DNA from 3 places in the Serratia sp. Res13-Sevr-LER1-36-b genome. Region 2 is predicted to be linked to each of the others. Evidence: predicted binding sites of a transcription regulator. Region 2 holds the regulator's gene; each other region holds the start of a gene.
What was found. The regulator PurR, encoded in region 2, represses purine synthesis genes. The targets are predictions, from matches to a motif close to CANGCAAACGTTTGCNTG.

Region 1 (7,553 bases), on a different contig from region 2:
CGGCAACTTCAGGCAGGGCGTTTGGCTCAGAGTGAGCAGCCGGCTGAGGCACGGGCTGATCGATCAGCTCCTGCGCTTTTTCCTCATTAACGGCTTTATTTTTCTTATTGAATGACAGCATTTGATCCATCCTTGTTATTTTGTAGATAAACGCCAGCGTAGCCAACAGTGCCAGGACCAAGGCGGCCAGCAGCGCGCGTTTTAAGTAGATACCGGTGAAGCTGATCCCTGTCAGCCAGAGAACGATGGACAGTGTCCATAATCCCCATATACACCATAATAAGTTGTAATTACGCATGTTTTTCAGGCCGTTAGAAGTCCATTCGCCGCGAAAGTGCGGGATGCCAGGCGGCAGCCAGCGTGACGGTTCCTGCAGGGCTATCCGTAGTAGCGAGTGATGATACCTAATAATGCGAGCTAATTCACCACTCGCTTGGCCAACCAAGGATATTCTCAAAGGGTCACAAAAATTGACTATTTATATGATTTTTAATGTTAAATAGATTTTTTGCATGAATATGGGGGTGCGGACACACTCTGTCAAACAACTGAACGACATTACTCCGGCAACCGGCGTAAGATGGCTGGTCACTCACATCTGGAGGTTGTATGTCTTTATCGATTTATGCCCATTCCCCATTACAGTTTGTCCGTGGTTTGCAGATCCTGTCGGCGTTACTGAAAAAAGGTGAGCAGTTCTTGCAGCAGAAGCAGCAGGCTGAAAGCGTGCTGTTAGAAGCTCGACTGGCGCCAGATATGTTTCCACTGCTGCGGCAAGTACAAATTGCCAGCGATGCTGCCAAAGGCGCAGTGGCCAGATTAGCCGGGCAGGAAGTACCGTCCATGCCGGATAACGAAGCCAGCTTTGCCGAACTGTACCAGCGTATCGAAAAAACCATCGCCTATGTGCAGGGCTTCCAGGCGGCAGATTTTGCCGAGGCCGATGACCGCAATATTGAGATTAAAAGCAAAACGCGTGACTTCCACTTCACCGCGCAAGATTTCCTGCTGACTTTCGCCATCCCCAACTTTTATTTCCACCTGACCACCGCCTATAACATCCTGCGTAATCAGGGTGTGGAAGTGGGGAAATGGGATTATCTGGGCGCGAAGTAATTCTGCATCTTTCGGGGAGAATAATATCTCCCCGATTGGCTGTTATTTGATCAATGGCTTATCACCAGACTGGGCCGTCTTGAACTTCGCTAAATACTGCGGCTGGAAGATGCACATGCGCAGCACGGTGCGGTATGCACCGCTAACGAAGAATTCGTCAATCAATTCGCCTTCGACCTCAAAGCCCAGCTTGCTGTAAATATGGATCGCCTTCGGGTTTTCTTTATCGACGATCAAATACAGCTTATACAGGTTAAGTACCGAGAAGCCGTAGTCCATCGCCAGTTTGGCGGCGGTGCTGGCGTAGCCTTTGCCCTGATGCGCCGGATCGATGATGATCTGGAATTCGGCGCGGCGGTGGATATGGTCGATCTCTACCAGTTCAACCAGCCCGACCTTGGCCCCTTCATGCTCGATGATAAAACGCCGTTCGCTCTGATCGTGAATGTGTTTATCGTACAGATCGGAGAGCTCGACAAAGGCTTCATAAGGTTCTTCGAACCAGTAGCGCATGACGCTGGCGTTGTTATCCATCTGGTGAACAAACGCCAGATCTTCCCGCTCCAGCGGGCGCAGCCTGACGTTGGTGGTACTCGACATACATTCTCCTAGGTATCAGTAATCTGGCAAAAGTATAACCCCAGGAGCAGATTCAAGGCGAAAAAAAACGGCGCCGTGAAAGGCACCGTTTAGATTGCGGTTAAATTGCGGATCAGTCGGCGGCATAACCTTGCGCTGGCAGGCGTTCATCGTCCAGCCAGGCGGCGTTATCGCGCATTGCCAGCCGCCCTTCGATAAACCAGCTCACCACCAGAGGATATATGGTGTGTTCCTGGGTCTGCACCCGCTCAATGATCTCATCTTCCTCGTCACCGGGGAAGATCGGTACCTTGGCTTGCAGGATCACCGGGCCACCGTCGAGCTGCTCCGTGACGAAATGCACCGAAGTGCCATGTTCGGCGTCGCCGTTGTCGATAGCCTGACGATGGGTATGCAACCCAGGGTATTTCGGCAGCAGGGAAGGGTGGATATTCAGCATGCGCCCGGCATAGTGCTGCACAAAGGCGTTGCTGAGAATGCGCATATAACCGGCCAGCACCACCAGATCGGGTTGGTATTGGTCGATAGCCTGCGCCAACGCGGCGTCAAAGGCTTCGCGATCGGCAAAGGCTTTGGCATCCAGCGCTTGAGCGGCAATGCCAGCCTCTTCGGCACGCTGCAGGCCATAAGCCTGCGCGTTATTGCTGAATACCGCCACGATAGTGGCGGCAATCCGGCCCTGTTGGCAGGCATCGATCAGTGCTTGGAGATTACTCCCCTGGCCGGAGACCAACACCACAATCTTTTTCATCACTGGATGACCACTTGTTGTTCGTCAGAAGAAGCGGTCAGTTTACCAATCTGCCAGGCTTTTTCACCCGCGGCGGTCAATATTGCGATGGCTTTTTCTACCGACTCCTGTGGCAGCGCAATCACCATACCGACACCGCAGTTAAAGGTACGGTACATTTCATGACGGCTCACGTTGCCTGCCTGCTGCAACCAACTAAACACGGCAGGCCACTGCCAGCTCGACTCGTCGATCACCGCCTGCATCCCTTCTGGCAACACACGTGGGATATTTTCCCAGAAGCCGCCACCGGTCAGGTGAGCAATCGCGTGCACTTCCACTTTCTCGATCAATTCCAGTACCGATTTGACGTAAATCCTGGTCGGCTCGAGCAGATGATCTGCCAGCGGTTTGCCTGCCAGGTCAGTGGTGGTGGGGTCGGTCTTGCTCACTTCGAGGATCTTGCGCACCAGCGAATAACCGTTGGAGTGCGGGCCTGAAGCGCCCAGAGCGATCAGCGCATCGCCGGACTGTACTTTGCTGCCGTCGATGATTTCGGATTTCTCAACCACGCCCACGCAGAAACCAGCGACGTCATAGTCTTCACCGTGGTACATGCCGGGCATTTCGGCGGTCTCGCCACCCACTAACGCACAGCCGGACTGTTTACACCCTTCGGCAATCCCGGTGATCACGCTGGCGGCGGTATCCACATCCAGCTTGCCGGTAGCGAAGTAATCGAGGAAGAACAAGGGTTCAGCGCCCTGAACCACCAGATCGTTAACACACATCGCCACCAGATCGATACCGATGGTGTCGTGGCGTTTTAAATCCATCGCCAGACGCAGCTTGGTACCCACGCCGTCGGTGCCGGAAACCAGTATCGGCTCGCGGTATTTTTGCGGCAACGCGCACAGGGCGCCAAAACCGCCCAGTCCACCCATCACTTCCGGGCGGCGGGTCTGTTTCACTACACCTTTGATGCGGTCTACCAATGCGTTGCCAGCATCGATATCGACACCTGCGTCTTTATAGCTGAGAGAGGTTTTGTCGGTCACTGCGCGATCCCCACGACGGTTTGCGGTTTGAGAACGGTGCTTCCGGCGGTGGTGCCGGAACCAGGCGCGGCAATTCTAACAGCGCAAGCAAACGTTTGCGAGAACCATGTGAGCCCGCTCGAACTTTTCGTCTTCTATACTGTTGATCACGCTTTTGTTGATCTCGATCCGGCTATTGGTAGTGGCGTCGGAAGCAAAAGGCGGTATAATCCGGCGATTTTTTTGGCCGTCAACCACCTTAATAGGAGAAAAATGATGAAGATCGTTGAGGTGAAACACCCGCTGGTTAAGCACAAGCTTGGTCTGATGCGCGAACACGATATCAGCACCAAACGCTTTCGTGAGCTGGCTTCTGAAGTGGGTAGTTTGCTGACCTATGAAGCGACCGCCGATCTGGTGACAGAGAAAGTTACCATCGAAGGTTGGTGTGGGCCGGTTGAAGTTGAGCAGATTAAAGGGAAAAAGATTACCGTAGTGCCAATCCTGCGTGCCGGTCTGGGCATGATGGAAGGGGTGCTGGAGCACGTACCGAGCGCTCGTATCAGCGTGGTTGGGGTTTATCGTGATGAAGAAACCCTGGAGCCGGTCCCTTATTTCCAGAAACTGGTTTCCAACATTGACGAGCGCATGGCGCTGGTGGTTGACCCAATGCTGGCTACCGGTGGTTCGATGATCGCCACTATCGACCTCCTGAAGAAAGCCGGTTGTAGCAGCATTAAGGTGCTGGTGCTGGTCGCCGCTCCTGAAGGGATCGCCGCGCTGGAGAAAGCGCATCCAGATGTTGAGTTGTATACCGCTTCGATCGATCAATGTCTGAATGACAAAGGGTACATCGTGCCTGGCCTGGGTGATGCAGGCGATAAGATATTTGGTACCAAATAATAAATAAGCCGACCTGAGAGTCGGCTTTTTAATGCCCTTTGGATTGCCAACCCTGACAATCCATTGAGCATTGATCACCAAGCCAACACAACTGATATTAACTCAGAGGAAAAACACCCCATGACCCGTCGCGCCATCGGCGTTAGTGAACGCCCGCCGCTGTTCCAGACCATCCCACTCAGCTTCCAGCATTTGTTTGCCATGTTCGGGGCCACCGTGCTGGTGCCGATCCTGTTCAAGATCAACCCGGCGACGGTACTGCTGTTTAACGGCGTGGGGACATTGCTATATCTGTTTATCTGTAAGGGCAAGATACCGGCCTATCTGGGCTCCAGCTTTGCGTTTATTTCACCGGTGTTGCTGCTGTTGCCGCTGGGGTATGAGGTTGCACTGGGTGGCTTTATCATGTGCGGCGTGCTGTTCTGCCTGGTCGCGCTGATCGTCAAGAAGGCCGGAACCGGCTGGTTGGATGTGATGTTTCCGCCTGCGGCGATGGGCGCAATCGTTGCCGTCATCGGTTTGGAGCTGGCGGGCGTGGCGGCCAACATGGCCGGGCTGTTACCGGCGGAAGGCACCTCCGCAGACAGCACGACCATCACTATTTCACTGGTGACGCTGGGTGTTACCGTATTAGGCTCGGTGCTTTTCCGCGGTTTCCTGGCGATTATCCCGATCCTGATTGGTGTGTTGGTAGGCTATGCGCTGTCGTTCTTTATGGGCGTGGTGGATCTGACGCCAATCCGTGACGCACACTGGTTTGCCTTGCCGACCTTCTATACGCCGCGCTTTGAGTGGTTTGCCATCTTCACCATTCTGCCTGCGGCATTGGTGGTAATTGCTGAGCACGTTGGTCACCTGGTAGTCACGGCAAACATCGTTAAAAAAGATCTGCTGCGCGATCCTGGCCTCCACCGCTCAATGTTTGCCAACGGGATTTCCACCGTGATCTCCGGCTTCTTCGGCTCTACGCCTAACACCACCTATGGTGAGAACATCGGTGTCATGGCCATTACCAAGGTTTACAGCACCTGGGTGATCGGTGGAGCAGCAATTCTGGCCATTCTGCTTTCTTGCGTAGGCAAGCTGGCGGCGGCGATCCAGGTGGTACCGGTGCCGGTAATGGGCGGTGTTTCCCTGTTGCTGTATGGCGTGATTGGCGCTTCGGGTATCCGCGTATTGATCGAGTCCAAGGTGGATTACAACAAGGCGCAGAACCTGATCCTGACCTCGGTGATCCTGATTATCGGCGTTAGCGGCGCGAAAGTGCATATCGGTGCAGCGGAGCTGAAAGGTATGGCATTGGCGACCATCGTCGGTATCGGTCTAAGCCTGCTGTTCAAATTGATTAGCCTATACCGCAAGGAAGAAGAAGTGATCGATGTGCCAGAAGAGCGACTGGACCAAAAATAATCGGCAAAGCTCTATTAGCTTGCTGATAGAGCGGGCCTGCTGATGATTGTGCCAATATTATTCACCTTAACGGTGGGAATATTGGCTTCATGGCCAGGCGATGTTTCTTGAGTGCTTCTAGGTCCACTATAGCCTGCTTGCTGCAGGCTATAGGCACGGATAATTGGGCAACAGGCAAGTACTTCTGCCAACGGTTGCCTGGTTATAACCGATTACAGTAAAAAACCGGAATATCGGTTTCATAGATAAAGTACCCTTGCTTACCTGCCGGGCGTATGGTGTAGCCTGACAAACTGTTTATTTTAGAAAAAACATCTGGCACAATGCGTTTTTCGATATTTTCAGGGATGGTGTCTCTGGCATATTTATTGATATAGAGGGTTTTAAAAAAATACAAACCATTATCGTCAACTTGGTAGCTGACGATGATATCACGTCTGATAAAGTAAGTGTTCTTCCCATCATTAAAGTTTGCAGTTATTGAGAACTTACCTCTTCCATCATCTTTATCGCTGTCGCCTTTTAAATTTATAATTATATTGTAGTTGGCGACTACTTCGGGGTTGGGTTTGTAAAATTTGTAATAAAGTTTAGTTTCGCAAGAGATAGTTTCTGTTTTGTTTTCCAAATAAAATAAGTAATACGCAGCGGCCAAAATAGCACTGGTCAAAATTACTAATGGAATAATGAATTTAGTTTTCATAGCCAGTCCAATGATATGATTTACAATTACTTCTAGCATTACCATCAATGCGATTATCACATAAGAAAATTGATTCTCTTTTTATTTCGGTATTTACAAAATAATACAAAGACTGGCTCTCTACGTTATTGCACTGTATGTTGTGAGTGTCAATTCTTGATTTGATATATGAGAGAGTGAGTTTCCCATCTTCTCCATAAATATCACAATGTTGATACTTCCCTATTAATGTGTAATCGACCTCTAAAGGTTCTTTGGCGTTGTAAATATAAATTGATGAGCCAATAATGAGGATGAAAACCATCGCCATAAAATAGATGCTGCGTTTTTTTATAAAACCGGTTTTTTTCTTTGGTAACTCATTGATTATTAATACCGGTTGTTCTTCCACCTGTTGCTGTTGTTCTTGATGATCTTCTTGTTTTACGTATTCAACTTCATCCTGAAAGGGCTCAATAGTAAATTCTTGCGGGATATTGAACCCGGAGCGCGGAGTTGTTTTAATAATATTTTTATCTAACCCTAGTGAGCAAAGGTGTTTTCTCAGGATATAGATGTGCTGATATAGAGTATTAGTGCCTACAATAACGCCTTTCTGTCCCCAAATATCATCGATAAGCTCATCTGGAGAGACAATTTGATGTTCGGCATCAATGAGTTTTTGTAAACATTTAGCCGCAGGGTTAGAAAGCTTTACTTTTACTTCTGGCTCATTAAGGTTGAAAACTTCCCCGTGATCAATATTGTAAACTATCTTTTTATCTATCAAATAGTAACCAACCATCTCAATCCTCTGAGTAATGAATGCCACCCATAAGGATAGGATTATTCCCAGCGCATGTAAAGTCTTATCCCGATTTAGTATAATCCGCCGCAAACTCATTGCCCAATGCGGGGGGCATATAAGATGAAAAATCCGAGCGGGTTTAGTGTCGGTTACTCGGAAGTATTCTGACTGGCGACGTACGTCCTGAGCATTCCCCCCTGCGCTACATGCAAAGTACGATCTTGATACTGGAAGCCCCCGTTTTGCTCTGCTTTCGCAAATGCATAT
Region 2 (7,553 bases):
CTCCATACCATGCTCCGTGTCGGCGATCTGCAACGCTCCATCGACTTCTATACCAAGGTATTAGGCATGCGCTTACTGCGTACCAGCGAAAACACCGAGTACAAATACTCGCTGGCCTTCGTGGGTTATAGCGATGAAAGCGAAGGCTCGGTCATCGAACTGACCTATAACTGGGGCGTCGACAGCTACGACATGGGCTCCGCCTTTGGTCATCTGGCGCTGGGCGTCGATGATGTAGCCGCTACCTGCGACAACATCCGTCAGGCCGGTGGCAAAGTCACCCGCGAAGCCGGCCCAGTCAAGGGCGGTACCACCGTGATTGCCTTCGTCGAAGATCCGGACGGCTACAAGATCGAACTGATCGAGAACAAGCACGCAGGTCACGGCCTCGGTAACTGAGGTTTCTCCAGGGCGCACCCTGCGCCCTGCTTTCTATCTCCGCTGCACCAAGACAAGAAATTTGTCATAATGCGCGCTGAATTCGCTAAAGATAAGAAACTGATGGCCGAAAAAAGTGATCTTAACGCCCTGAGTGGCCGTTTCCGTGGGTTTTATCCCGTTGTTATTGATGTGGAAACCGCCGGGTTTCATGCTCAGACCGATGCGCTGCTAGAGATTGCCGCCGTCACGCTGAAAATGGATGAAAATGGTTGGTTGCAGCAGGATGAAACGCTGCATTTTCATGTAGAGCCGTTTGAAGGGGCGAACCTGCAACCGGAAGCGCTGGCCTTTAACGGTATCGATCCACATAACCCACTGCGTGGCGCAGTGAGTGAATATGATGCGCTGCATGCGATTTTCAAAGCCGTGCGTAAAGGCATTAAGGATCAGGGCTGTAACCGGGCAATCATCGTGGCGCATAATGCCAACTTTGATCACAGTTTCCTGATGGCCGCCGCCGAGCGCGCCAGCCTGAAGCGCAACCCGTTCCACCCGTTCGCCACCTTTGATACCGCTGCGCTTAGTGGGCTGGTATTGGGGCAGACGGTGCTGGCCAAAGCCTGTATTGCCGCTGGCATGCCGTTTGACAGCAGCCAGGCGCACTCAGCACTTTATGATACCCAGCAAACCGCCCAGCTGTTCTGTGAACTGGTCAACCGCTGGAAACGTCTCGGTGGCTGGCCGATTGCCAACGTTGAATCGCAATAGCTTGCAGGCAAACTGACAGACATAAAAAAATCGGGCGGCACTGTTAAAGGTGCCGCCCGATTTTATTTGGAAAACCCTGTGCCATTAAGGCTGCTGGTCTTCCTGATCTTTATACTTCTCTGCCGTTTCTTTGATCAACGGCTGCAGTTCACCACGCTGGTACATCTCGATGATGATATCGCAGCCGCCAACCAGTTCGCCATCGACCCACAGCTGCGGGAAAGTTGGCCAGTTGGCGTACTTTGGCAGCTCGGCGCGGATGTCCGGGTTTTGCAGAATATCAACATAGGCAAAACGTTCGCCACAGGCTGAAAGCGCCTGCACGGCCTGAGCGGAGAAACCGCAGCTTGGCAATTTCGGTGAGCCTTTCATATACAGCAGGATCGGGTTGGCAGAAATTTGCTGCTGAATTTTTTCAATCGTCGTCATTATTGCTTCCTCAAGCCACATCATGGCTACAACATGCATCACACTGGCTATTGTAGCGGCAGGACCGGTGCCAAAAAACGCCATCTTTTGCAGGGACATTCTCTGATTGCCTCAGCAAAAGCGGCCGTCACAACGAACCGGTTAAAACATGGCCCCAGAATAACATTTTTAATCGGGACGTTTCACTATTATATTTGCGCTGCTCAATCCCGGAGAGCAATAAGCCAACCACATGATCTTTGTCGTTTTTTTAGGCACCAGGCGTTTGATTTTGCAACAATAAAAATGCCATTAACGTTTTCTCACAATATGGATTAGTATTTATGAGATCCACGCTGTTTTATAGGGTGAATTTCGGGAATACTGTGACTCATTCGATTTCTGTTTCGGAGCCAAGGTTGGTAACGTCGATATGCGGTTAATTATTACACTTTTTGTGCTGCTATTTACGCAGCTCTTCTTCAATTTGGCGCACGCTGCGCCACAGGCACGTGTTTCTGCCGAGCAGCGCAAGAGTCACGTTAATGAAGCACGGCCAGACGACCGCAAGAAAAAGAAAGCGGAGAAAGCCAATAAAAAAGTGAAGGCAGCCACCCCTCCGAAAACGCTAAAAACCAAACCAGCAACCTTAAAGACCGCCAAAAAAACCACCAGCGTTAAAACCAAAAGCCAGGTAACCAAAACGGCCAAGCTCAAAGTGACTCCGCCTAAAAAAGGCTATAAAAAAGGCTATGGTCGCCATCGTGAAGAAGGCAAAGCTACGGCAAAACTGGCAGGCCGCGAAAAACCGTTGAAACTTTCCGCCGCCCATAAAAAACGTTATCAGCACGCCAAGCAAACCGCCATGGCCAAGCTGATGGGGCAAATGGGTAAACCCTACCGCTGGGGTGGATCTTCACCTGGTACAGGATTCGACTGCAGTGGGCTGATTTATTACGCGTACAAAGACGTCGTGAAAATCAAAATGCCGCGTACCGCCAACGAAATGTACCACCTGCGTGATGCAGCGCCGATCAAACGTAATGAGCTGGAGAAAGGCGATCTGGTGTTCTTCCGCATCAACAACCGTGGCACCGCCGATCACGTTGGCGTCTATCTTGGTAACGGTAAGTTCATCCAGTCACCGCGCACCGGTGAAGAAATTCGCATCAGTCAGTTGGATAACGACTATTGGCAGAACCATTACATTGGCGCCCGCCGCGTAGTGACCCCGACCACCATTCGTTGACCTAGCACGGCTGAGCCAGCTGCTCAGCCGTGCCTTACTCCCCCAAAAATCAAAAACCGCTGCGACTTTAATCAATCAGCCACTTGGCACACTTTGGATGTTCTTTTCGCTCGGAAAGTTGTTAAGATTAATAACCATAACAAAAGTGGTGCAATTGCGTTTTTTCGCCCTCGGCCCCACGGCCCAAAGCGTCGGAGAGGCGTATTGTCTATAAAAGGAGAAAGCAATGTCGTTTGAATTACCTGCATTACCGTATGAGAAAAACGCTCTCGAACCGCACATTTCCGCAGAAACGCTGGAATACCACTATGGCAAGCACCATAACACCTATGTGGTTAACCTGAACAATCTGGTGAAAGGCAGCGAGTTCGAAGGCAAATCCCTGGTCGAGATCGTCAAGACCTCCACCGGCGGCGTGTTCAACAACGCCGCTCAGGTCTGGAACCACACCTTCTATTGGCACTGCTTATCACCGCAAGGTGGTGGCGAGCCAACGGGCGCAGTGGCAGAGGCCATCAATAAGTCATTCGGCTCCTTCGCCGCCTTTAAAGAGCAGTTCACCGATGCCGCCGTGAAAAACTTCGGCGCGGGCTGGACCTGGCTGGTGAAAAAAGCGGACGGTAGTCTGGCGATCGTCAGCACCTCGAATGCGGCAACCCCGCTGACCGGCGCAGACGTTCCGCTATTGACCGTTGACGTGTGGGAACATGCTTACTATATCGACTACCGCAATGCGCGACCAAAGTACCTGGAAAACTTCTGGGCGTTGGTGAACTGGGCGTTCGTGGCAGAAAACCTGGCTTAACGGCGGGTGGCTAGCTAATAATAAGGCGCAGCATCAAGCTGCGCCTTTGTTTTTCTGCTGCGGATCAGTTCAATGCGGCAATAAAACTGAAAGCAATAATCATTGCCAAAGCACCCACGGTGGTGAGTAATGACATCTTCAAATTGGTATCCATATACAACTCCCTCTCAGATTGGCTTTTCCAGAGCATAAGCCACACAGTTTATACGTCAAATCATTTTCCCACAGTCCGTGATTAAAATCTTGTTTTGATTTCCCCGCTGATAATTACCGATTAGCTCTTCCACTTTTCTTCAATTTGCGACAAAATCCGCAGTTCACTACTGCGTACCGATAAACTGCCCCTCCCTGTTCAAGCGATTTACGACTTCAGCACTAAAAACTCAGTTTTCGCTTATCTGGGGAAGGATCTACGTAGGCAAACGATTAACATCATACTTACATGCTGTAACATGTGGGTTTAGGAGTCATTTTTTACATGGCAACGATTAAAGATGTGGCCAAACGCGCTGGCGTTTCTACCACTACCGTATCGCACGTTATCAATAAAACGCGTTTCGTCGCCGAAGATACCAAAACGGCCGTTTGGGCCGCCATCAAAGAGCTGCACTATTCACCCAGCGCCGTAGCCCGCAGTCTCAAGGTCAATCACACCAAATCGATCGGTTTGCTCGCCACCTCGAGCGAGGCCCCCTATTTTGCCGAAGTGATCGAAGCGGTTGAAAACAGCTGTTACAGCAAAGGCTATACCCTGATCTTGTGTAACTCGCACAATAATCTGGATAAACAGCAAGCCTATCTGGCGATGTTGGCGCAAAAGCGCGTCGATGGCCTGCTGGTGATGTGCTCAGAATATCCAGATCAGCTACTGGGCATGCTGGAAGATTACCGTAATATTCCCATGGTAGTGATGGATTGGGGTACCGCGCGCGGAGACTTCACCGATACCATTATCGACAATGCCTTCGAGGGCGGTTACCTGGCAGGCCGCTACCTGATCGAACGTGGCCACCGGGACATCGGTGCCATTCCTGGTCAACTGGCGCGTAATACCGGTGGAGGTCGCCACCAGGGCTTTCTGAAGGCCATGAAGGAAGCCAACATCGAAGTGCGCGAAGAATGGGTCGTGCAGGGGGATTTCGAGCCTGAATCTGGCTACAAAGCCATGCATCAGATCCTGTCGCAAAAGCATCGCCCAACCGCCGTTTTCTGTGGCGGCGATATTATGGCCATGGGGGCGATTTGCGCCGCCGATGAGCTGGGGTTGCGTGTACCGCAGGATATCTCGGTTATTGGTTACGACAACGTGCGTAATGCCCGCTACTTCACTCCCGCTCTGACCACCATTCACCAGCCTAAAGAGCGCCTGGGCGAGATGGCCTTTACCATGCTGTTAGATCGCATCATCAGCAAGCGTGAAGAGTCGCAGGTGATTGAAGTGCATCCAAAACTTATTGAGCGTCGCTCCGTGGCAGATGGTCCTTTTGTCGATTACCGCCGCTAAGTCCTATTTCTTAACCCATATTTCTCCGTAGGGGCGCCGCAATATGCCGCGCCCGATTAATCACCCGGCCCCTCTTCACTGAGCCATTCCTGATTCAGCGTTTCGCTGTCGCCAAGATAGTCCAACAGCCAGGCCATGGCCGGAGACTGGGCGTTTTGCTGCCAGGTCAGGCAGCAGGCGCTGGGCGGGAAAGGCTCATGCAGTGGTAACACCACCAGTTCGCCACTTTGTACCAACGGCAATACTCGATGCGCGGGCACCATGCCCACACACAGCCCGGCACGCAAACAATCTACCGCCGAAACCCAGTCCGGCACGGTCAGCCGCCGCTGGTTGTCCAGCGACCAGGTCACCCGCTTGGGTAAATTGCGCGAAGTATCCTCCAACAGCAACGAGGGATAAGGCCGTAGTTGATCGTCGCGCAGCTTTCCTTGCAAGGCGGCGAGCGGATGTTTAGCATGTACTACGCAGAGCCAATTCATAAAACCCATATCGCGAAAGGCAAAACCGCCGCCGACCGGCACCGCCCGCGTTGCACCAATGGCCATCTCAGCGCGACCATCGACCAGTGCATCCCACACGCCGTTGAATACTTCAGGCTGCACTATCAGTTCTACGTCGGGGAAATGGCGATAAAAATCCAGCACCAGTTGGCGGCTGCGCTGAGGTTTGACGATCAGATCGACCGCAATCCGCAATTGCCCGCGCCAACCGTTGGCCACCTGCTGACACTGTCGTCGGGTATCGAGCATTTTTTTGATAACAACCCGTGCTTCTTTAACAAACAGCGCCCCCGCTGGCGTGAGTTCCACATCGCGGTGACGGCGTTCAAACAGCGGCACCGCCAGCCATTGCTCCAGTTGGCGCACCGTATAGCTCACCGCCGAGGGAACGCGATGCAATTCCTGCGCCGCTGCGCTGAAACTACCGGTTCGCGCCACCGCATCTACCACATCGAGTGAATATTCAGACCACATAACTTTGCCTTCAAATTTTTTAACAGCACCTTGCAAATATTACCGTTTCACAAGCAGAGATCCAGCCGTATACACTTGCCGGCGCTTCAAAACCTGCGACAACATAATTTTAACGAGAAATAGCAATGCGAAATTTTGGATTTATGTTCTACCTGGCCGGCCTAAGTATGTTGGGCTATCTGGCTACCGATATGTACCTGCCCGCCTTTGGGGCCATGCAGCAGGATCTGCAAATCTCCGCTGGGGCGATCAGCGCCAGCCTGAGTATCTTCCTGGCAGGCTTTGCCTTCGCCCAGTTGCTGTGGGGGCCGCTGTCTGACCGCATTGGCCGTAAGCCCGTGTTATTGATTGGCCTGGCACTGTTCGCCGTCGGCTGTCTAGGTATGCTGTGGGTCGAAAACGTGGCACAACTGTGGTCACTGCGCTTTATCCAAGCCATTGGCGTGTGTTCCGCCGCCGTCACCTGGCAGGCGATCGTGGTTGATCGTTACCGCGATGGCAAAGCCAACCGCGTTTTCGCCTCCATTATGCCGCTGGTCGCACTCTCTCCGGCGCTGGCCCCGCTGCTAGGCGCCTGGTTGCTCAACCATATGGGATGGCGGGCCATCTTCGCCGTGCTGTTGGGGATTACCGCCCTGCTGCTGATCCCCACCTTACTGCTGAAAGACCGTAGCAGACTGGTACCTTCCGCCGATAAAAAGCCCAGCCTTGGCTTTATGCAGATCTTGAAATCCCCGGTCTTCAGCGGCAACGTGATGGTTTTTGCCGCCTGTTCTGCCGGCTTCTTCGCCTGGCTGACGGGCTCACCCTTTATCCTCGGCGATATGGGGTATAGCCCTAACGATATTGGCCTAAGCTATGTGCCACAAACGCTGGCTTTCTTATTGGGGGGTTACAGCTGCCGTAGCGCCTTAAATCGCATTTCTGGCAAAACCTTGTTGCCATGGCTGCTGGTAGCTTATGGCATCAGCATGGTAGCACTGTATCTGATTGCCACCCTGAGCGAACCGACGTTGACCACACTGTTGATCCCGTTCTGCTTTATGGCATTAGTTAACGGTGCCAGCTATCCTATTTTAGTGGCCAATGCGTTGATGCCCTTCCCCAACAACAGCGGCAAAGCCGCTGCGCTGCAAAACACGCTACAGCTGGGATTATGTTTTATCGCCAGCCTGTTGGTTTCGGCATTTATCGCCCAACCGCTGTTAGCCACGGTTACCGTAATGGTTGCTACCGTATTTTTAGCAGCCTTGGGCTATCTGATGCAGCGTGGGAAAGGAACGGATGAAACGCAGGTAACACGGCAGGAGCGTGTCGACTCCGTGTCATAATTATCTCTGTAAATAGTCACTTAATGAAAATTCTTGCCGAGCGCGATTTGCAGTTGAGTCTACGCCTCGGCAAGCCTATACTCAAAAACGACCTTTTAGAATAACAGTTATACTAAGCTCTTATTGCAGC
Region 3 (7,553 bases), on a different contig from region 2:
CCCGCAAATAGTCTAATACCTGGGGATCGGTACGTTCGTCATCGCGCAGCCAGTAGTAGTCATCCACACGCGTGTCACCATGGATGGTAATTGGGTAAGGCCGTTTTTCTGCCTTGGGAGGTGTCATCATTGCTAAATCATCCGCTTACTTTGATTAAGGCAAGAGTGACACGAATTTCACCAGCTTAACAAGCCACGTAGCTATTTTTTCAATGGAGGTGTCAGAACAGACAAGATGGAGGATTTCCTCCACAACATCGCGCCAGTTCCCACAAAAGTGGCTGGGGCGATGCGGAGGATTAAGTGGCGAACCGAGGCTAACGTTTGGTAAACGCGATGACAAACAGCTCATCCAGCCCTGGGTAGATATCCTGGATCACCTGCTTGAGTTCGCTGAGCGTCATATTCTCCTGCTGCGCATGTTCATGCGTTAGCTCATCCAGGCGCACCGGCGTTACCGACTTTACCTCGATATAACAGAAAAATACGCCGTCTTCATTGCGGCTGACACGCAGCACCTCATTCGGCTGGAAGTGAGCCTCGCTGGCATCCCGAATGGTGATGGTTTTGCGCCCAGCCAGAATATCTTGCTCAAAACGGCTGAAGAAGGTTATCTCACGGGACATGCTGGATCCTTGGTTATGGTCATGTTGCTGTAACACTGCTTAGGCGGCCTGCTGCTCTTCTGACGCAGCGCCTTCTTCCGGGGCGGCGGCAGGTTTCTCACCTTTGGTTTTAGCGGGCTTTTTGGCGGCTTCTTGCGGGGCACCACCACGCAGGATCTGCGCCAGCACATCTTTGTGTTCCGCCAGGAAGAAGCTCAACCCTTCACGCTGTTCTTCTTCCAGCGTGACTGGCGCTTGCTGCAACCATTCACCGAGGCTATCGGCCAGATCCAACATTTTGTCGTAGGCATCGGCTTCTTTCTTATTTGCGAAAGTCATTTTTTCCTCACCGTTTCTCACTACTACATATTTCACTTCAACAGCCATGAGCATCTTCCTCAAAGGTTATGATACTGTGTTTTTATACAGTATAGAGTGATTTCGGGCAGGGCTGCAAGCGCCCTGCCGTTTATTATTTCAACAGCCGCACTTTGCAGCTCTTGCCTTTGATCTTACCTTGCTGAAGCTGTTGCAGTGCCTTACGGGCGCTGGCCTTACGGATAGCCACATAGGCATGCACCGGGAACATGTCGATCTTGCCGACTTCTGCCGCCGTTAGCCCGGCGTCACCGGTCAACGCCCCCAGAATATCGCCAGGGCGAATTTTAGCCTTGCGGCCGCCGTCAATGCACAGGGTGACCATTTCCGCTTCCAGCGGCGTGTTAGGCGCCCCGCTCAGCTCAGACACGGGTGACCATTTTGCGCGCATGGACAGATACTCTTCGAGAGCATGAACACGCACCATTTCCTGCGGCGTACACAGGCTGATCGCCAACCCACTCAGGCCGGCGCGACCAGTACGGCCAATGCGGTGGACGTGAACCTCAGGGTCAAACGACAGTTCGTAGTTGACCACCAACTCCAATTCTTTGATATCCAGACCACGCGCGGCCACATCGGTCGCTACCAGTACACGGCAGCTGCGGTTGGCAAAGCGAACCAGCACCTGGTCACGATCGCGTTGTTCAAGATCGCCATGCAGCGCCATGCAACTGATACCACGAGCTTCCAGCGCTTCATACACGCTCTGGCAATCACGCTTGGTGTTACAGAACACCACGCAGGACGCTGGCTGATAATGGCGGATGGCGCTCACCAGCACCGCAGGACGTTGATCGCGAGTGGTTTCATAGAAACGTTGTTCGATAGAGGCTTGCTCATCGCCATCTTCGACCTCCACATTCAGTGGCTGGCGTTGTACACGGGCGCTAATACGCTCAATGCCCGCCGGATAGGTGGCAGAAAACAGCAGGGTCTGGCGCTGTGGCGGCGTGTAGCTGATCACATCATCGATATCATCGGCAAAGCCCATATCCAACATGCGGTCGGCCTCATCCAGCACCAGCACGGTCATCTCGTCCAGCACCAGGGTTTTCTTGCGCAGATGCTCCTGCACACGGCCCGGTGTACCCACCACAATGTGCGGCGCATGCACCAGGGAGTCGAGTTGTGGCCCCACCGGCTGGCCACCACACAGGGTCAGTATCTTGATGTTCTGGGTAAAGCGGGCCAGGCGACGCAGCTCTTTGCTCACCTGGTCGGCCAGCTCACGCGTCGGGCACAGAATAAGCGCCTGGGTTGCCACTTTGGCAACGTTGATTTTATCCAGCAGGCCGATGCCAAATGCCGCCGTCTTACCGCTACCGGTTTTCGCTTTGGCACGTACGTCCTGCCCGTTCAGGATGGCAGGCAGTGCTGCGGCCTGTACCGGCGTCATTTCGGCATACCCCAGTTCGTTGAGGTTGGCCAACTGTTCAGCTGGCAGCGGCAGGGAAGAAAAAGAAACTGTGCTCACGGCAATAACTCTTATATAGCAAGTGGAAAGGCGGCGCTGCGCTTGGCTGGCACCGGATCAGGCGCAGATGATAACAGAGTTGGTGGGGTTTCCGGATTTCAGCGTTAAAAAAAGCAGTTAATATGCACCGCTGGTCGTACGCAATCGTTTTCGTATATACTGCGCGCTCAGTGTCAGACCCGTGAATTCATTCAGATCCAGGTATCAGACTATGTTAACTATTGGAACCGCCCTGCGTCCTGCCGCCACCCGCGTTATGCTACTCGGCTCAGGCGAGCTGGGCAAAGAAGTGGCCATCGAATGCCAGCGTTTAGGCTTGGAAGTGATTGCCGTCGACCGTTACGCCGATGCCCCAGCCATGCATGTGGCACACCGTAGCCACGTCATCAATATGCTGGATGGTTCGGCGCTCAAAGCGTTGATCGAACAGGAACGCCCCGATTTTATCGTGCCGGAAATAGAGGCTATCGCCACCAGCATGCTGGTTGAGTTGGAGCAACAGGGCCATCACGTCGTCCCCTGTGCCGAAGCCACACGTCTGACCATGAACCGTGAAGGTATTCGCCGTCTGGCCGCTGAAACGCTGGAACTGCCCACCTCCAGCTACCGCTTTGCCGATAACGAGCAAAACTTCCGCCAAGCGGTGGCCGAAATCGGTTACCCGTGCATCGTCAAGCCAGTGATGAGCTCATCCGGCAAAGGGCAAAGCCTGATCCGTGAAGAGCAGCAACTGGGTGCCGCCTGGGATTACGCACAGCTTGGTGGCCGCGCTGGCGGAGGCCGGGTCATTGTTGAAGGACTGGTCAAGTTTGATTTCGAGATCACCCTGCTGACCATCAACGCCGTCGATGGCGTACATTTCTGTGAGCCGATCGGCCACCGTCAGGAAGATGGGGATTACCGCGAGTCCTGGCAACCGCAGCGGATGTCAGAGCTGGCATTAAGCCGTGCTCAGGCGATCGCCGCAAAGGTGGTTAACGCACTGGGTGGATTTGGCCTGTTCGGCGTTGAGCTGTTCGTCTGCGGTGATGAGGTGATTTTCAGCGAGGTCTCCCCACGCCCGCACGACACTGGCATGGTCACGCTGATTTCGCAGGATCTGTCCGAGTTTGCGCTGCACGTACGCGCTTTCATTGGGCTGCCGATTAACGCGATACGCCAGTTCGGGCCGGCCGCTTCTGCGGTGATCCTGCCAGAACTAAGCAGCGACAATGTGCGTTTCAGTGGGTTGGAGACGGCACTAAGTGGTTATAATCAGGTGCGGCTATTCGGTAAACCGAACATCGAGGGCAAACGCCGGATGGGCGTTGCACTGGCCGTTGCACCAGAAGTAGAGCAAGCGGTAGAGCTGGCTAAGCAGGCCGCTGCTGCGGTGACGGTGCAAGGGTAAAGCGGTTGGGGGTTCGGGATACCGACCCCCGCTAACGTCAGTAGTTTTCGTCGTCTTCGCTATCTTCGTCCAGATATTCGGTCGGTTCTTCCTGCTGATGTTCTTGTTCTTCTTCATCGTCGAACATCACGCTAACCTGATCGCCCTGATGTTTTTCACGGATTTCCTGTGCCACCGTCGCGATGGCCTCTCCGCTGCTCATGCCCTGCCCCATCAGCAAATGGATACGTTCAGCAGCTTCCTGCTGTTCTTGGTGACTCAGTGACGGCATACCTGCAAGCATGTATTTCTCCCCGGTAAAATAGGCGTGAATTATACGCGCTAACGGCGCAGATCCCTACACCTGTTATTCGCTGGCCCGCAAGGGAGTCACGTTATCAATGCGCCACTGTTTTAAGCGATGCAGCCACAACATCACATGCCATGTCTGCTTGATCCCCCGCATATTGTCGATCATCATCCGCTGAATGCCGCGCCGGTAGAAATCTTCAGCGATCTGTTGTTGCGCCTGCAGTTCGGGCTCACGGCGAATACTATGGCAAATCCCCAGTGCCTCACGCGCGATCTGCCAATGGAAGGCCGCACAAATCGAGATCTTGCTGCTGTAACGCTGATTCAGTGCCACCAGCATCTCGACGATTTTCATATAGTGGCGTTGATACTCGACGTTCGCCTTCCCGGTACGGCGACGGTTGCTGATCGAGCGGTCGTGTACCCGTTGGCGATATAGCGGTTTGCTCAGGTATTTAACTCGTTGAGCATTGAACATCACCTCGGTGGTCCATGGGATATCCTGGTGGTGTAAACCAGGTTCGAAATAGAGTTGGTGCTGCTTGATAAAATCCAGGCGATACACGGCTAACCACACCACATGAATAAAGCGTCTTGATTTCAACGCATTTTCCAACCACTGTGCACCAGAAATAACCGCCGTATCTTTCAGGCGCGTAGCAGGAATAATGGGTTGCAAATCACCATTGCTTGCAAAATAGCGTTCGCCGTTACATTGCATCACGTCTAATTGATGTTCTTCGGCTAATGTAAGCAGCGTTGAATACATTTTCGGATCCAATAAATCATCGGCATCGGGGAAGGCGACATATTTGCCTCGGGCCACGGCGAGCCCGGCATTGCGAGCATTGGAGACCCCTGAATTGGGCTGATCGATGACTTTGATATGTGGATGCTGCGCGGCGTAGCGGTGCGCGATCTCTCCTGAGCCGTCGGTGGAGCCATCGTTAACGATGATCACCTCCAACTGCTGCTCATGTTGCGCCAGCAATGAATTCAAGAAAGGAATAAATAGCTCCCCAACATTATGCAAAGGAACAATAACGCTTAATTTTAATGACATTGCTGCCCTCACCTGCGGGGTAATTAGAATAATTATCGGGTAAAAGAAGATACCTTTATTATTATTTTACTTATTAAAATATTCACCGAGGAAATTTCTTTCAGCGAATATATAATGGCATTTTACATTTTATATTATGGCAGACGTGGCAAAAAATGCTCCATTTACGCTTGGTTTACTTTTCATCCGGCTAATCTGTAAGCAGCACCCTATGGCGTAATGTGGCAGAATGGCTGCCAACACCGCTGTTTACGTGAATCAGGTTGATTGAACCCTATGAATGTCACCGCCCCAAACCTCAAATCGTTACCCTATACGCGCGAAGCCGTATTAACGCTGTTCGCTCCATTGGCACAACGGCCTTGGGCTATGCTGCTGCATTCAGGCTTTGCCGAGCACCCGCATAACCGGTTTGACATTCTGGTGGCAGAACCGCGCACCACGCTGACTACTTGCGGTGCCAGCACCGAGATCCAGCAGGGAGGGACTCGCAGTAACTCGCCTGAAGATCCCTTTGTGCTGTTACAGCAACAGCTAGACGCTCTCAACCTGCATCCGCCGCTGAACGGCGAACTTCCCTTTCAAGGGGGAGCGCTAGGGCTTTTTGGCTATGATTTGGGACGACGTATCGAAGCGTTGCCGCAGTTGGCACAGGCCGATATCAAGCTGCCGGATATGGCGGTGGGCATTTATGACTGGGCACTGATCGCCGATCATCATCAGCAAAAACTGACCCTGCTCAGCTATGGGGATGTAGAACAGCGCTGGCAATGGCTTAACCAACAGCGGGTTGTGCCACAGCCCCCCTTCGCCCTGACCGGCAACTGGCAGGCCAACATGACGCGCCAGCAATATGGCGAGAAATTCCGGCGTATCCAGAGCTATCTGCGCAGTGGCGATTGCTATCAGATCAATTTGGCTCAGCGTTTTTCCGCCCCTTATCAAGGGGACGAATGGCAGGCATTCCAGCAGTTAAACGCCAGCAACCGTGCGCCGTTCTCTGCGTTCCTGCGCCTGCCCGCCAACGCGGTGTTGAGTGTTTCACCAGAACGTTTCCTGTGGTTGGCCGATCGGCAGATCCAGACCAGGCCCATCAAAGGTACGCTACCCCGCCTTGTTGATGCCGCGCTGGATGCAGAACAGGCGCAAAAGTTGGCCAATTCACCCAAGGACCGGGCCGAAAATCTGATGATTGTCGATCTGCTGCGTAATGACATTGGCCGTGTGGCAGAGCCTGGCAGCGTCAAAGTGCCGGAACTGTTCGTGGTTGAGCCATTCCCGGCGGTACATCATCTGGTCAGTACCATTACTGCCACCCTGCCCGCTAACCGCTCGGCTAGCGAGCTGTTGCGCGCCTGTTTTCCCGGCGGTTCGATTACCGGCGCGCCCAAAGTGCGGGCAATGGAAATCATCGAGGAACTGGAGCCGCAGCGCCGTAATGCCTATTGCGGTAGCATTGGCTATCTCAGCGTTTGCGGTACCATGGACACCAATATCACCATCCGCACCCTGATTGCCGAAAACGGGCGCATCAACTGTTCTGCCGGTGGTGGCATCGTTGCCGATAGTCAGGAACAGGCGGAGTATCAGGAAACCTTTGATAAAGTAGGCCGTATTTTGCCACAGCTGGGGGAGTTTACCGTTTCGTGAGCCATCAGGACTATCCGGCCTCATTGGCCGATTTTATCAGCCGCTTTCAGCTGCAACAGCCGCAGGCGATGCAGATCTCTCACAATTCGCGCCCAGCCGCCGTGCTGATCCCGATCGTTTGTCGGCCAGAACCGACCCTGCTGCTCACTCGCCGCGCCGATTCATTGCGTAAACATGCGGGTCAAGTGGCCTTCCCCGGCGGTAAAACCGATGCTGAAGACGGTTCTCCCATCATTACCGCACTGCGTGAAGCGCAGGAAGAAGTAGCGATCCCACCGCAGCGGGTGCATATCCTCGGTCAGTTGGCCCCGCTCGACAGCAGCACCGGTTTTCAGGTGACGCCGGTAGTGGGCCTGATCCCGGCAGATGTGGCGTTTCATGCCAACGAAGATGAGGTCGCCGAGGTGTTCGAAATCCCGCTGCACGAAGCACTGCGGCTCTCACGCTATTATCCGCTGGACATCCATCGTGGTGGTCACGCACATCGAGTCTATCTTTCCTGGTATCAGAGCCAGTTCGTTTGGGGCCTGACGGCCGCGATTATTCGCCGCCTGGCGCAGCAAGTCAGCATTTGAATTGGCATTTTTTGCGACACACATCACGTTAAAGCCGGGATTACCTGTCGTTTTGAGTATAAAGCGATCGCTATCACTCCAGCAGCCTGTTTTATCAACTACCGTTACCGCTATCGATGTTTTA

Region 1: a site for PurR is predicted at 3,589-3,606, ahead of purM (phosphoribosylformylglycinamidine cyclo-ligase). Genes of this name have one in related genera too.
Region 3: a site for PurR is predicted at 2,598-2,615, ahead of purT (formate-dependent phosphoribosylglycinamide formyltransferase). Genes of this name have one in related genera too.

What each region holds. Positions count from the first base shown of each region.
Region 1 covers NZ_JADACK010000023.1:278,448-286,000, forward strand. The annotation lists gene IMQ33_RS18910 (polymer-forming cytoskeletal protein) at 1-298, opposite strand, end outside; gene IMQ33_RS18915 (DUF1993 family protein) at 610-1,116, shown strand; gene speG (spermidine N1-acetyltransferase) at 1,159-1,716, opposite strand; gene purN (phosphoribosylglycinamide formyltransferase) at 1,829-2,467, opposite strand; gene purM (phosphoribosylformylglycinamidine cyclo-ligase) at 2,467-3,504, opposite strand; gene upp (uracil phosphoribosyltransferase) at 3,760-4,386, shown strand; gene uraA (uracil permease) at 4,507-5,796, shown strand; gene IMQ33_RS18945 (hypothetical protein) at 5,999-6,499, opposite strand; gene IMQ33_RS18950 (winged helix-turn-helix domain-containing protein) at 6,489-7,283, opposite strand; partial or broken gene IMQ33_RS26240 (IS200/IS605 family transposase) at 7,482-7,553, opposite strand, start outside.
Region 2 covers NZ_JADACK010000005.1:724,294-731,846, reverse strand. The annotation lists gene gloA (lactoylglutathione lyase) at 1-399, shown strand, start outside; gene rnt (ribonuclease T) at 469-1,149, shown strand; gene IMQ33_RS04440 (Grx4 family monothiol glutaredoxin) at 1,234-1,581, opposite strand; gene IMQ33_RS04435 (C40 family peptidase) at 1,991-2,806, shown strand; gene sodB (superoxide dismutase [Fe]) at 3,033-3,611, shown strand; gene IMQ33_RS04425 (YnhF family membrane protein) at 3,676-3,765, opposite strand; gene purR (HTH-type transcriptional repressor PurR) at 4,090-5,115, shown strand; gene punR (DNA-binding transcriptional activator PunR) at 5,172-6,092, opposite strand; gene punC (purine nucleoside transporter PunC) at 6,218-7,423, shown strand.
Region 3 covers NZ_JADACK010000017.1:19,098-26,650, reverse strand. The annotation lists gene IMQ33_RS10095 (S9 family peptidase) at 1-130, opposite strand, end outside; gene yqfB (N(4)-acetylcytidine aminohydrolase) at 318-626, opposite strand; gene IMQ33_RS10085 (YebG family protein) at 666-992, opposite strand; gene dbpA (ATP-dependent RNA helicase DbpA) at 1,078-2,460, opposite strand; gene purT (formate-dependent phosphoribosylglycinamide formyltransferase) at 2,672-3,850, shown strand; gene IMQ33_RS10070 (YoaH family protein) at 3,888-4,133, opposite strand; gene IMQ33_RS10065 (glycosyltransferase) at 4,197-5,204, opposite strand; gene pabB (aminodeoxychorismate synthase component 1) at 5,481-6,854, shown strand; gene IMQ33_RS10055 (CoA pyrophosphatase) at 6,851-7,429, shown strand.